2 linked regions of the Nitrosospira lacus genome follow. The main gene of each other region encodes a partner of the protein of the gene in region 2 in a complex. Links are inferred from orthologs where the notes say so. Each region holds a gene or a part of one and is shown on either strand. Other genes may lie near its edges.

The links.
Region 1: the proteins of mfd (region 2) and uvrA are in contact, whole or in part, in a crystal structure (PDB 4DFC), measured with the Escherichia coli proteins. The link is inferred for Nitrosospira lacus from one-to-one orthologs.

What each region holds. Positions count from the first base shown.
Region 1 is NZ_CP021106.3:3,119,915-3,128,461, forward strand. What follows is about bases 2,852-6,238. They hold uvrA (excinuclease ABC subunit UvrA), read left to right. Parts: upstream 2,852-3,218; coding sequence 3,219-6,038; downstream 6,039-6,238. Other genes in these bases: EBAPG3_RS14280 (MFS transporter), read right to left, coding at 2,852-3,092; EBAPG3_RS14290 (glycerate kinase type-2 family protein), read left to right, coding at 6,058-6,238. Also shown: cysteine synthase CysM, read right to left, coding at 1-739; EBAPG3_RS14270 (ComEA family DNA-binding protein), read right to left, coding at 944-1,240; ssb (single-stranded DNA-binding protein), read right to left, coding at 1,272-1,733; more of EBAPG3_RS14280, read right to left, coding at 1,734-2,851; more of EBAPG3_RS14290, read left to right, coding at 6,239-7,380; phosphate regulon transcriptional regulator PhoB, read left to right, coding at 7,530-8,240; phosphate regulon sensor histidine kinase PhoR, read left to right, coding at 8,278-8,547. UniProt on the Escherichia coli protein: The UvrABC repair system catalyzes the recognition and processing of DNA lesions. UvrA is an ATPase and a DNA-binding protein. A damage recognition complex composed of 2 UvrA and 2 UvrB subunits scans DNA for abnormalities.
Region 2 is NZ_CP021106.3:1,200,568-1,207,168, forward strand. Bases 2,581-6,601 are described here. They hold mfd (transcription-repair coupling factor), read right to left. Parts: upstream 6,243-6,601; coding sequence 2,781-6,242; downstream 2,581-2,780. Other genes in these bases: EBAPG3_RS05330 (hypothetical protein), read left to right, coding at 6,236-6,415; recJ (single-stranded-DNA-specific exonuclease RecJ), read right to left, coding at 6,449-6,601. Also shown: EBAPG3_RS05315 (SH3 domain-containing protein), read left to right, coding at 4-858; EBAPG3_RS05320 (sensor domain-containing diguanylate cyclase), read right to left, coding at 937-2,553. UniProt on the Escherichia coli protein: Couples transcription and DNA repair by recognizing RNA polymerase (RNAP) stalled at DNA lesions. Mediates ATP-dependent release of RNAP and its truncated transcript from the DNA, and recruitment of nucleotide excision repair machinery to the damaged site.

The DNA.
Region 1 (8,547 bases), 1.9 Mb from region 2 along the record:
GCGCCAGCCGCCGAGTCATATCCTCGGCTTCGGCCTGGGAAACCAGGATAATGCAATCCACCCGGCTGGCATCATAGATTCTTGGCAAGTAGGCTTCCGGCCATTTGCGGATACCCGGAATCTGCGCACCGTCTTCCGGCTGTACGCCGATGATCTGAATCTCCGGATTCTTTTCCTTGAAATATTCGGAGCAACCCATAATCGTACCGGTGGTCCCCATGCTGCTCACCAGATGAGTAATTTGCCCTCCGGTATCGCGCCAGATCTCGGGAGCGGTCCCTTCGTAGTGTGCTCTTGGATTATCGGGATTGGCAAACTGATCCAGGATGATTCCGCGCCCCTCGTCACGCATTCGCTCAGCCACATCCCGTGCTTCTTCCATGCTGCCCTCTTTCGAGGTCAATATGATTTCCGCCCCGAATGCCTTCATGGATTGCCGCCGCTCCACGCTCAGGTGCTCCGGCATCACCAGTATCAGGGGATAACCCATGATCGCCGCCGCCATCGCCAAAGCAATGCCGGTGTTGCCGCTGGTGGCTTCTATCAGCGTATCTCCGGGCCTGATCTCCCCACGCGCCTGCGCATGCCTGATCATCGATAACGCTGGACGATCTTTCACCGAGCCTGCGGGATTGTTGCCTTCCAGCTTGGCGAGAATGACGTTACTGGTTTTCCCGGGCAAACGTTTAAGTTTTACCAGGGGCGTGTTACCGATAAAATCTTCTATGGTTTTGTACATATCCAATTCGCAGAGAATTCGTAAAGATCGTGCCGGATTATCGCATACGCGCCGCTAGAAGACCCATTACAAAACGCACAAGGGTGGCTGCCAAGAACATCGTCGAATTACTCGTTTGTGACGGGATGGGTGGAGAAAGCACAACCCATTGGCAATTGACGGGTTATGGCGTACCACCTCCCCCATCCTGACAATGCCAGGTTTTTATTGCCTGACAGCTGGTTTATTTTCCGTCTTGGCCGTGGTGCCGCCGCCCACCGTAATATCCTTACGTAGTTTCTTCATGGTGGCGGGACCAATGCCATTGACCTTTTCCAGATCGCCCGGCAATTTGAAGGGACCATTCTTCTTACGATAATCGACGATAGCCTTGGCTTTGGCCGGACCGATTCCCTGAAGGGTTTCCAGCTCCCCCTGAGTAGCGGTATTGATGTTGACAGCCGCGTAGACCGGACCGGCAAGCGCGAACAACATGACAATAAGAAACAACAGTTTTTTCATAACCCTATTACACTGCGCGCGATTGCAGCCATCAAAACGGAATATCGTCATCCATGTCATCGAACCCCGTGCTGCTTCTTGGGGCAGGTTTATTGCTGCCGGAGGTACTCGGCGCGAAACTGCTCTCGTCCCTATCACCCCCCTCGTAGCTGCCGCTTCCCGGTTTGCTGCCCAGCATTTTCATGTCGCTGGCGATGATCTCGGTGGTATAGCGTTCGGCACCTGACTTGTCGGTCCATTTCCGGGTTTCCAGCCGTCCTTCGACATATACCGGACGACCCTTCTTCAGGTATTCACCGGCGATTTCGGCCAGTTTGCGGTAAAACGTGACGCGATGCCATTCGGTTTTCTCCTGCTTTTCACCGTTTTTGTCTTTCCATGTTTCCGTGGTTGCCAAAGTGATGTTGGTCACCGCGTCGCCATTTGGCATGTAGCGGGTCTCGGGGTCTTTACCGAGATTGCCGATGAGTATGACTTTGTTGACTGATGCCATTTACGCTTCTCCCCCAAGTAGTTGAACAACTCCTTCTTCGTCAAAGCCTCGCATATCCACTTTCAGGTAAGCCACGCCTTCACTTGCCAGCACCAGTGCTTCATGCACACCGGGTAGCGCCGCCAATTGACGCGATAGCCCGCTGGCCTTGCCCGTATCCATTTCCTCCACATGGTACATTCTGGTACGCACCGCGGCAGGCGCTTTCATGGTGGCGGCAAACAGCAGCCATAATGCCAGCAGGATGCCGCAAAATGCAAACAGCGCGGAGCTGCCATGATGTTCAAATAAATAGCCGCCAGCGGTGGCGCCGGTAAATGCGCCGAGAAATTGAACGCTGCTATAGACGCCTATGGCTGTGCCCTTTGCGCCGACCGGCGCTATCTTGGAAATAAGCGAGGGCAAGGTTGCTTCCAGCAGATTGAACGCGGCAAAGAAAACCAGCAGCGCCGCCGTCGTCCCCCATAGGGATTCGAACGTATACGCCAGCAATACCTGGCTTGCCAGCAATACAGCCACTGCAATGACAAAAACCGGTTTGAGTTTTGCTTTCTTTTCCGCATAGATGATCGCGGGAACAATCAGAACCATGGAAAAGAGCAATACCGGAAGATATACCTGCCAGTGGGAATCTACCGCCAGACCCGACTTGCGCAATGACAACGGCACCACCAGCCATAGCGCCATCAGAACTGCATGTAACGCAAACACACCGAAATCCAGGCGTAGCAATTCGGGATTATGCAACACGTTACCAAAGCGTCCTGATGATGCCTCGGTATCGGAATGGAAACGGCTGATCAATGGATTGGGAATAATCTTATAAACTACCGCCATCGCCAACAGGGCCAGTACTCCGGTCATGGCGAAAATTCCAGGGACGCCAATCAAGCGATTGAGTGCCGGCGCGACAATCAGTGAGAGCGCAAAGGTGGCACCGATGGTCATGCCAATCGTGGCCATCGCTTTGGTGCGATGCTCTTCACGGGTGAGATCGGCGGCAAGCGCCATTACCGCGGCGGAAATCGCCCCCGCGCCTTGAATGATGCGGCCAAAGATTACCCAATAAATATCCGTGGCGGACGCGGCCACGAAACTGCCCGCGGCGAACAGAATCAAGCCTATGTAGATAACGGGCTTGCGCCCGATCCGGTCGGACAACCAGCCGAAAGGTATTTGCAGTATCGCCTGGGTCAGCCCATAGGCGCCAAGGGCAATGCCGACCAGCGTATAGTTGCTTCCGCCCGGCAAATGCTCGGCATAAAACGCGAACACGGGCAGAATGATAAACATGCCAAACATGCGCAACCCATAGATACCGGCCAAACCCGCGGTAGCGCGCAACTCAATCGGCGACATTTTCTCGGGGGGTGATGAGACGGACATGAATCAGATTGGGAAAATGCGGAGAAGTTGAGTATATTAACAGGTTTGACCGGCACTCAGATAGCCCAAGGTTGTCATGGGTGACCAATGGAAGCGTCGATGGAACTCATAAAAATTCGCGGTGCGCGCACGCACAACCTCAAAAACATCAATCTTGATCTGCCGCGAAACAAGCTGATCGTCATCACCGGTTTGTCCGGTTCCGGCAAATCCTCGCTCGCGTTTGACACGCTTTATGCGGAAGGTCAGCGGCGCTATGTGGAATCGCTCTCGGCGTATGCGCGGCAATTTCTGCAATTGATGGAAAAGCCCGATGTCGATCTGATCGAAGGCCTTTCTCCCGCTATCGCCATAGAGCAGAAAGCGACATCGCATAATCCGCGTTCGACCGTCGGCACCGTCACGGAAATACACGATTACATGCGCCTGCTATTTGCGCGCGTGGGCGATCCGCAGTGCCCCGACCACGGCATCACGCTGATCGCGCAAAGCGTTTCGCAAATGGTCGATCATGTATTGAAGCTGCCGCCCGATACCCGGCTGATGATACTGGCGCCGCTGGTGGTGGGGCGCAAAGGCGAGCAGCTGGATTTGATCGATGAACTGCGTGCACAGGGTTTCGTGCGGCTGCGGGTAGACAGCAAGGTGCATGAAATCGACGTGCTGCCAAAACTGCATAAGAATAAAAAGCACACGATTGAAGTGGTGGTGGATAGACTCAAAGTTATGCCCGATGCCAAGCAGCGGCTGGCGGAGTCATTTGAAACCGCGCTGCGCCATGCTGACGGACGCGCTTTGGCGGTGGAAATGGATTCCGGCCACGAGCATCTTTTTTCCGCCAAGTTCAGCTGCCCGGTGTGCAGCTATTCGTTGCCCGAACTTGAGCCGCGCTTGTTCTCCTTCAATAACCCGATGGGCGCCTGTCCCAAGTGTGACGGTCTGGGGAAAATTACATTCTTCGATCCCAAGCGTATTGTCGCTTTTCCTCATTTGTCATTGGCTTCCGGCACAATCAAGGGCTGGGATCGGCGCAATCAGTTTTATTACCAGTTGCTGGCGAGCCTGGCCAAGCATTATGATTTTGACCTGGAGATTCCTTTCGAACAACTGCCTGAAAACATTCAGGACATCATTCTCAAAGGATCAGGCAAGGAAAAAATAGCGTTTTCGTACTTGAATGAAACTGGCGCCCGAACCCAGCGGACACATACCTTCGAGGGTATTATTCCCAACCTGGAGCGACGCTATAAGGAGACAGAGTCGCAGGCCGTGCGCGAGGAGCTGGCAAAATACCTGAATTCGCAGACCTGCCCCGAATGCGCGGGCACCCGCCTACGGCGCGAGGCCCGCCATGTGCGGGTGGGAGGGCGGGCCATTTTCGAAATCAACGCGCTACCCCTGAAACAGGCCATGGTTTTTTTCGATCAGATGGAACTGACGGGGCAAAAGCATGCCATTGCGGAAAGAATCGTCAGGGAAATTTCCAGCCGCATGTTATTCCTCAACAACGTGGGCCTGGATTACTTGTCGCTGGATCGCTCCGCCGACACCTTGTCCGGCGGGGAGTCCCAGCGTATTCGGCTCGCCAGCCAGATCGGTTCCGGGCTGACCGGCGTGATGTATGTGCTGGATGAGCCTTCCATTGGTCTGCACCAGCGCGATAATAGCCGGTTGTTGGAAACACTCAAGAATCTGCGCGATCTCGGCAATAGCGTAATCGTGGTGGAACACGACCAGGATGCCATACTGTCCGCCGATCATGTGGTGGACATGGGTCCCGGCGCAGGCGAACATGGGGGAGCGATCATCGCGCAAGGAACCCCGGAAGCCATTCGGAAAAGCGCCAGCTCCTTGACCGGCAAATATCTTTCTGGCCAATTGGTCATCGCGCTGCCGGAAAAGCGCACCCAACCAAAAAGTGATCGCTGGCTCCGGATCGAAGGCGCTTCCGGCAATAATCTGAAAAACGTCAACCTCAACCTGCCGGTGGGATTGTTCGTTTGTATCACCGGCGTCTCCGGCTCAGGGAAGTCCACCCTTATCAATGAAACGCTTTATCTTGCAACGGCGCGCTACCTCTACGGCAGCAGCACGGAGCCTGCGCCGCATCAGAGCCTGGATGGCCTGGCGTTCTTCGACAAGGTCATCAACATGGACCAGAGCCCCATCGGGCGCACGCCGCGCTCCAACCCGGCCACATATACCGGCTTGTTCACACCCATCCGCGAACTGTTCGCGGGCGTACCCCAGGCGCGCGAACGCGGCTATGGTCCCGGACGATTTTCGTTTAACGTCAAGGGCGGACGCTGCGAAGCCTGTCAGGGCGACGGCATGATCAAGGTTGAGATGCATTTCCTCCCCGATATATACGTGTCGTGCGACGTCTGCCACGGCAAGCGTTATAACCGCGAGACCCTGGAGATTCAATACAAGGGAAAAAATATCAACGAAATCCTGCAGCTGACAGTGGAGCAGGCACACGAATTTTTTAGCGCCGTGCCGGTTGTAGCGCGAAAGCTCCAGACGCTGCTGGATGTGGGTCTGGGCTACATCACCTTGGGACAATCCGCCACTACGCTTTCCGGCGGAGAAGCCCAGCGGGTGAAACTTTCGCTGGAGCTCTCCAAGCGCGATACCGGCCGCACGCTCTACATCCTGGACGAACCCACCACCGGCCTTCATTTCCAGGATATCGACATGCTGCTGAAAGTATTGCATCGGCTACGTGACCATGGCAACACCGTGGTGGTGATCGAGCACAACCTGGACGTGATCAAGACCGCTGACTGGATCGTCGACCTCGGCCCCGAGGGCGGCGAGGGCGGCGGACAAATTATCGCTGAAGGCTCACCGGAGGAGATAGCGGCGAGCGAGAACAGCTTTACCGGTCATTATTTGCGAAGCGTGCTCGGTCCCTGATCGAGGACGCAAGCTGCGAATGGATCACCGTAAGTCTTTATGCAACAGCTTCAATGCCGCGATCGCCGCAGCCGATCCCCTGTGTATCGTACCGCGGCACTTACCTATACCACCCAGGCTACCCAAGGGACGCACTCTGGTGATCGGTGCGGGTAAGGCTGCGGCGGCAATGGCACTGGCAGTGGAAAACCATTGGCAAAAAGATGCGCTACTGAATGGTATTGTCCTCACTCGCTATGGCCACGGCTTGCCACTGGAACGCATCACGGTGATTGAAGCCGGGCATCCCCTTCCGGACAAACGGGGTGAGCAGGCAGCGCAAGACATTCTGGCGGAAGTTAAAAAACTCGGTGCGGACGATTTACTGCTCTGCCTGGTGAGCGGCGGCGGTTCAAGCTTGCTTTCGTTACCGGTGGCGGGCCTATCGCTGAATGACCTCAGAAACGTCACCCGGGAATTGCTGCTGTGCGGTGCGGCAATTCAGGAAATCAATACCGTGCGCAAGCATCTCTCCGCCATTCAAGGAGGGAAGCTTGCCGCGTCATGCCGTGCCCCGGTATTGGCATTGATCATATCGGATGTAACCGGGGATGCCCCCACTCATGTCGCCTCCGGCCCGTGCGCGCCAGACCCGTCAACCTATCTGGACGCGCTGGAGATACTCGAACGCTACCGGATCGATGCACCCGCTGCGGTGCTGGAAATATTGCTGGCGGGTGCCGAAGGAAAGCGCGACGAAACCCCCAAGCCGGGTGACGCCGTCTTCAGGAACGTGGACAACCGCGTGATCGCCACCGCCCGGGATTCGCTGCTGGCGGCGGCAAAATATTTTCATGATCAAGGTATTCCCGCCGCTATACTGGGTGACGGCATAACCGGTGAATCACGCGATGTAGCCAAGGTCTTCGCCGCGCTGGCACGGCAAATCCGTCAATATGGCCAGCCATGGAAGCCGCCGGTGGCGCTGATCTCAGGAGGAGAGACAACAGTTTCGTTACGTGAAAATGGCTGCGGCGAACAGCGCGGCACCAGTGGAACGAAATCTGGTGGACGAGGCGGACGCAACACGGAATTCCTTCTGTCGCTTGCCATTGAACTCAACGATGTAACGGGAATCCACGCTCTGGCCTGCGATACTGACGGCATAGACGGTTCGGAAAACAACGCCGGCGCAATCATGGCGCCAGACTCGATCCACCGTGCAAAGCAAATGGGCATCGACGCCCGCGCCTTGCTTGCCAGTCACGACTCGTATACTTTCTTTGGGCAACTTGACGATCTGATACTTACCGGCCCAACCCGAACCAATGTCAATGATTACCGGGTAATTCTGGTGCTATAGAACTAACGTCCCGAAAATGAGCCATAAGGCCGCACGGACTATTATGATGGGAAGAATCGCCCATTGATCTGGAGATATGTCACGAAACCGCAATATTGCTTACATATCATCGCAATATCGAAGAGAATATTACCGACAGGGGAAAACATATGGCAGCAACCATACTGGTGGTGGAAGATGAACCCGCGATTCAGGAGTTGATCTCGTATAGCCTGAGGCAGGCCCGCCATGTCGTTTTTGGTGCAAGAAGCGCGGAACAGGCCATGGAGATAGTGAATGATGCATTACCGGACCTGGTGCTGCTTGACTGGATGCTGCCGGGAATGAGCGGCGTAGAATTTGCACGCATGTTGCGTCGCGTAACGCGTACCAAGACCATCCCCATCATCATGCTTACCGCTCGTGCCGAAGAAAGCGACAAGGTAGCGGGATTGGAGATTGGCGCCGATGACTACATCACCAAGCCCTTTTCGCCACGTGAATTGCTCGCGCGGATTAAAGCAGTGCTCCGACGGCGTTCACCGGAGGCGGCTGATGATCTGGTGGAAATCGGCGGACTGCGCCTTGACTCCGCAACACATCGCGTAACCGCGGGTGATAAGGAAGTGGTGCTCGGGCCCACCGAGTTTCGTTTGTTGCATTTCCTTATGACGCACTCCGAACGGGTGCATACACGCTCGCAACTGCTCGATCAGGTATGGGGAGACCATGTATTTGTGGAGGACCGTACCGTGGACGTGCATATTCGCAGATTGCGCAAAGCGCTGGAAAATGTCAGCAAGGATGGTTTGGTGCAGACCGTGAGAGGATCGGGCTATCGCCTGTCAGCGGGACCGGCGGCAAGCATTGGTATCGTATGAGTATAATGGGTCATCTTCACTCTTCGAAATAACATACGTGCCTGCTTTCTGGGAGCGCCTTACTCTCATCCTGACAATTGTTGTGGCCGGCATACTCTGGACTACGCTCGGCGCGCTCGTAACATTGGTCTTTTGCAGCATTGCCCTGCTGCTGCTGGTCATCCACCACTGGCGTCATCTGATAATGCTGGACAGATGGCTTCACGCCGAAGAATTGACATCTGTCGCATTGCCTGATGCCCCCGGAAAATGGGGAGATGTATTTGCCCGCCTGGCGCGACTCATGCGCGAACAGCGCAGAAATCAT
Region 2 (6,601 bases):
GAAGTGAAAGGATTTTCGATACAGATGGGCAGGCTATGCTGGTTGCCACAGATTGGAGCAAGGCGGGTGCTGGGCTGGATAATTCTGCTGGTGCTGGGTTTGAACATGATTGGATGCAGTATCCTTCTGAAATCGCAGCCGGAGCCGCCGCCTGTCGCCCCCCCGGAGTCCGGCTTGAAGGAACATCAGGAAATTGAACGCATGCAAAAGCTGCTGATGGAAAAGGAGGCAGAAAAAGAAGTGCAGCAACAGGAAATCGAACGCCTGCAAAAGATAGTGGCGGAGAAAGAGGCGCAGCTCCGCGTTCAACAAGCCCGGCAGCAGGATCAGGCCAAGACTTTGCAGGAGACAAGCAGTCAGGCTGTTCATGCCCAGGTGAAGCTTCGGCGGTTGGCCACACGGCCCGCCGCCGCCTCGACAATTGCGGAGGCCGAGGTCGCCATGGAAAACTTGAAGTCATCCCAATTCACAGAGTCCGAGCAGGTGGTGCAGAGCCAGGCACAGCGTCTCTTGAACACCGCCGCCGCGTCCTATGCGGAAGATAATTATGTCGTGGCCATGGAGTATGCCGCATATGCCCGCGGATTTATCGATATGATAAAGAATAATCGTGCTATCAAGATGTCGGATTCGCGCCGTGTGATAACGCCGTTTGAGGTACCCATCCCGTTGCGTGCCGCGACCAATAGCAATCTGCGTCAGAATCCGGCGCTCAGCGCGGCGGTGCTGGGTGTTGTGAAGAAAGATTCCCCGATAATCGCAGAGGCGTATCAGGGTGACTGGCTGCGAATTCAGACAGCCGATCGGCTGTCGGGATGGGTGCTGAATACATTGGTCGAGGCGCAAGTAGGCAAGTAATATGCTTCAAGGTCGTACCAAATCTTCGAACCGAGACACTACTTTCCGCTTCAATTTCCTGAGCCCGGCAGGAGGCCGTCAGGAGACACAGAAAGCTCGATTACGGCCAGCGTGCTTTGCCTCATAGAGCGCGCTATCGGCGCGAGCGAATACTGCTGTAGGTGTCATGTCGCCGGACTGGCACTGCACGACGCCGATACTTACCGTTACGGCAATTATCGAATCATTGGCACTATAACGCATGTTTTCCACCTGAGAGCGGATGCGCTCCGCTGTTTTCAGCGCCTGGTCCGTCGAGGTTTCCACCAGAATAATAATGAATTCATCGCCGCCATAGCGTGCCGCATAGTCGATACTGCGGATCGACTGAATGAGTATTCGGGCTACCGCTGTCAGGATCTCATCGCCAGTAATGTGGCCATATGTATCGTTGAGCGTTTTAAAGTAGTCGATATCCATCATTAATAACGTAAATTCTCGATGGGTGCGTTTGAAACGCGCGAGCTCATCGCTGAGGATCGCATCAAGTTTGCTGCGGTTGTACAAACCGGTAAGGCTATCCGTTATGGAGAGCGTTTCCAGCACCTGATTCTGCTGCTGCATGGCTTGATTGGCTGCCATAATCTCGGCGTGACTGTGGCGCAGCCTATCCGCCATTTGATTGAATACCTGCGTGAGATGCCCCAGCTCGTCGTTTCGCGTCGCAGTCAGCCGCACCTCAAGATCACCGCCGGCAATCCTGTCAGCCGCGCCGATCAGCCGTTGCAGTGGCCCAACAATCGAACGTCCCAATTGAAAGGCCACCGCTGCCACCACTATGACCAACGCGCCCACAAGCGCCAGAAACATATCGCGCAGCTCTACCCAGGTGCTATACACTTCTGCGCGATCACGTTCCGCAACTATGGTGACCGGCAGATTTTCGGGCACGTCGGCGAGTCCGATAACCTCCCGATGCGTCATTCCCTGGAAGACCAGGGACTCGCCGGGCTGCGCCTGCAAGCGTCGTAGCACCGGACCATCCAGTTGCTTCAGTTTATCCGCATCAATCTGGCTGCTGACAAGAATTCTTCCCTCCTGATCCAGCAGGAGCACCTCGCCGGGTGGCGATTTCATGGGGCTTTTCAGATGAGGCTGTAACGTGCGCAGGTCCAGCACAGCGACCAATGCACCCATTAGCAGATTGTCGTATGATAAAACCGGCACCGCGATGCTGAGCGTCGCGGTGGTGTATCGTTCATCCCAATGAGGAGGTATGATCACGAGGCCTTCCGTAAGGGAGTTTGGCGGCCACTCGTTTGGAAGCGTTACGGTGGCGGCCGTTACCCCACTGCTGGCGACAACCTGCCCGTTGGCATCCACTACCGTGAGTTCCCGCAGCGTGTCAAGCTTTGCCTGGACTGAACGCAGATAGTGCGCCAGGGCCTGCGGATTTTTAGTGGCCGAGTTCGCGCGGATTTTCGTTTGTGGGCGGGCAATCGCCGATAAGCCGTCGATGACCGCACTGGACGTGGACGATACGCGTACCTCATGGGCGCGTTTATCGATCCAGAGTTCTACTTCGCGGCTGGCATCGCTTGTCAGTGTACGGAGTTCACGAGTGACATTATCGCTGATTTGCGCCTCATTCTGCCGAAACGACAGCAATCCCAGTCCCAACGAGGGAATAAGCGTGGCGATGATGGCGAAGACCATTATTTTGCTTTTTATACTTTTAAACCACACCATGTGAATAAATATTTCTAAAATATCAAAATAGACGGGGGATGCCATACTCCGCAGGATAGTTTTTCCTGAAAGCGGCGATTGAGGGCTTGAAATTCTTCACTGAAAACAATCTTATAACGACTCTCAATGAAATATGCGCCGGTATTGAACGGGGAGGCGATGCGGGTTTTATGTATATTCATTTTACTGGATTTTCATTTACTTAATTCGACGATCAAGTTCTTTATTCGCCTTACCCGGTCCGCCACCCCCGCAATCTTTGCCTTTATTTTTAAGCGATCGGGGCCTGAAAGTTCATATTCGCGGCTGCGTTGAATAAGCGCGATGATTCTGGTGACGTCCACCGGTGGATCGGGGATAAACTGTACCTGGATATACTCAACGCCTGCCTCTATCCGGCTGATCCCCAATGGCTTGGCGGCGATGCGCAGGCGGTGGCAGTCCAGTAATGCTCTGACGGGATCCGGCAAAAGGCCGAAGCGGTCTATCAATTCACCCTGCATGTCATCCAGTTGTTCATCGTTTGCGCAATTGGCCAAGCGTTTGTACAGTACCAGGCGCTCATGCACATCGCTGCAATAGTCTTCCGGCAGCAGGGCGGGAACATGCAGGTTAATCTCGGTTGCGACCCCCAGCGGATGCTGGATATCGGGTTCTTTCCCTTCTTTCAATGATCGAACGGCGGCATCCAGCATGGTGGAGTAGAGGCTGAAGCCAATTTCCTGTATTTCGCCGCTTTGGGATTCGCCCAGTACTTCCCCGGCGCCCCGGATTTCCAGGTCGTGCATCGCGAGGTAAAAGCCCGCTCCCAATTCTTCCATTGTTTGAATGGCTTCAAGACGTTTTCTGGCTTGCGTGCCCAGCGCTTCGTCGTCCGGTACCAGAAGGTAGGCATAGGCCTGGTGATGTGAGCGGCCCACCCGCCCGCGCAACTGGTGCAATTGGGCGAGGCCAAATCTGTCCGCGCGATTGATGATGATGGTATTGGCAGTGGGGATGTCAATACCGGTTTCGATGATGGTCGTGCAAAGCAGCAGATTAAAACGCTGTTGATAGAAATCCTTCATTACGTGTTCCAGCTCGCGTTCACGCATTTGTCCATGAGCGATCTGTATGCGCGCTTCCGGTAACAATCGGGCAAGCTTGTCATGCATCGGCTGAATAGTGCCTATCTCGTTATGCAGAAAATATATCTGGCCGCCCCGTTTGAGTTCGCGCAGGCACGCTTCCCGGATGACCCCCTCGGAAAAACGGTTGACAAAAGTCTTGATTGCAAGCCGCCGCTGTGGCGCGGTGGCAATCACGGAAAAATCACGCAGGCCCTCCAGCGACATCGCAAGGGTGCGGGGAATAGGTGTCGCGGTAAGGGTGAGGACATCAACTTCAGCGCGCAGATTCTTCAGCTGTTCCTTCTGACGCACGCCAAAGCGATGTTCCTCGTCAATGATGACCAGACCCAGGTTTTTGAATTTTACCCCTTTCTGGATCAGTTTATGGGTGCCGATGACAATGTCCATTTGTCCGCTGGCCAGCCCGTTCAATGCCTGGGTTTGCTCCTTGACTGAACGGAAACGCGACAGTTCCGCGATTTTTATTGGCCACTCGTCCGCAATCAAACTGAAGCGATCGGAAAAATTCTGGAAATGTTGCTCGGCCAGTAGCGTGGTAGGCACCAGTACTGCCACCTGTTTGCCATCGGCAACAGCGACGAAGGCAGCGCGCAATGCCACTTCGGTCTTGCCAAAACCCACGTCGCCACAGATCAACCGGTCCATCGGTTGCCCTGAAGTCAGATCCTCGATCACTGCATTTATCGCAGCCGCCTGGTCGGGTGTTTCCTCGAAGCCGAAGCCTTCGACAAAGGCTTCATAGTCATGCCGCCTGAAGCCAAATGCATGACCCAGGCGAGCGTTACGCTGGGCATACAGATTGAGCAGTTCTGCGGCGGTATCGCGCACCTGCTGCATCGCCTTGCGCTTGGCTTTGTCCCATTGGCCGCTGCCGAGCTTATGCAGTGGTGCCGCTTCGGGCGCCGCCCCGCTGTATCGCCCGATAAGATGCAGTTGCGAAACCGGTACATAAAGCCGGTCTCCCCCCTCATATTCAAGCGATAAAAACTCTGTTGCGCCTTCTCCCACATCCATGCTTATCAGTCCAAGATAACGGCCGATACCATGTTGTTCATGTACCACTGGATCCCCGGACTTGATTTCGGAGAGATCACGCAGCATTGCATCACCCACCGCTGTGGTTTTGCGCGAATCACGTTCACGGCGGCCATGCAGATGCCTTGCGTAGAGTTCACTCTCGGTGATGAAGGCCATGCCTTCAGCGGAAAGTATAAATCCGTTATGCAGCGGCGCAACGCTGAGCATAAAAGGCTGGGTGCTCGTCAGAAATTGTGCATAGCTATCGCAAATATCGGGAGATAACCCATATTGCTTCAGATGATCGAGGATTAGCTCCCGTCTGCCAAGGCTTTCCGCCAGCAGCAATGTTCGCCCTGCGGGGAATTTGAAGCTGGCGGCGAATTCCGGAATAAATCCAGCAAGTCTTTCCGCGGGATTATCAGCGCGGCGGTCGATTTGCAGGGGCGGCAGCGAACGGGTCAAATTCTGGATATTGGGATTCGAGCCTTGAGTCTCGGATGGGATTTCAATACGAGGATAAGGTTTTAGCGCGCCGAAAAAAGCCTCCGTCGTGACAAACAGTTCTCCCGGTGGCAGGAGCGGCCGGTCATGGTCGCCGCGTAGCAGCTGATAACGGGATTGGGTGTCGTGCCAAAAATTCTCGACTGCGGGGTAGATATCATGGTGAAGACATAGCGGTGTCATGTGTGGCAAGTAGTCGAACAGTGTCGCAGTATGGGCGAAAAAGAGCGGCAGGTAATACTCGATACCCGCAGGCGCGGCACCTTTGCTTACATCCTTGTAAATGCGGCTTCTTGATGGATCGCCTTCAAATTTTTCGCGGAAATTGCTTCGAAAACAAGCGCGGCCCTCTTCGTCGAAAGGGAACTCACGCGCAGGCAATAATCGAATTTCGCTGACGGGATAGACGCTTCTCTGAGTATCCACGTCGAATGTGCGGATAGTTTCAATTTCGTTGTCCAGTAAATCAATGCGGTAAGGCAGCGGACTGCCCATCGGAAACAGATCGATCAGGCCACCACGCAAGCTATATTCCCCCGGTGAAAGCACTTGGGTGACATGCGTGTAGCCCGCCAGAGTCATCTGGCTGCGCAGCGCGCTTAAATTGAGCGTTTCTCCCCTCTTGAGAAAAAAGGTATGTGCGGCGAGATATTCTCGCGGCGGCATACGATATAGCGCAGTGGTGACGGGGACGATCAATATATCGCAAGCGCCGCTCATGAGCTGATAAAGCGTGGAGAGCCGTTCGGAAATCAGGTCATGGTGGGGTGAGAAAGTATCGTACGGCAGTGTTTCCCAATCCGGCAGCAGATGGATTCTTAGTTCGGGTGAAAAAAAAGGTATTTCTTCCAGCAATCTCTGTGCGGCCAGTGCGCTCGCCGTAATAATCGCTACCGGTTTTGCCTGCCGTGCCAGTTGGGCGAGAGCGAGCGCATCGCAAGAACCGTGAAAATGGGGATAGCGAATTGTTGATCTGGGCGCGGGAATCGTCAGCTTGAATGGCATCTGCGGATACTATTATCTATTGTCAACGGGCAGCGAATGATAAACGCCATCGCTCTACATTGAAAAGAAGTTTATACGTCAGTTATCAGCCTGGTTTCTTCATCACGATACACGGTGGCTGGCTGACCGTTGCAGGAAAAGGTGATCAACAGCTGATCAAGATCGAGGGGTGAATGTAAAATGGGCGCGCATCAAGGTTCTTGGCTTCAGGAAGCCAATGATAAGGCTTCAACTTTTGGATCGGATTCAGGGTGAAACCAATGATCCAGAATGAATTGCAGGGCGGAGACGCCGTTGAACTCATTCATTTCCAGCCTGTAAACAGCATCTATCGTTTCCGGAAGCGGGGAAGTATGGAA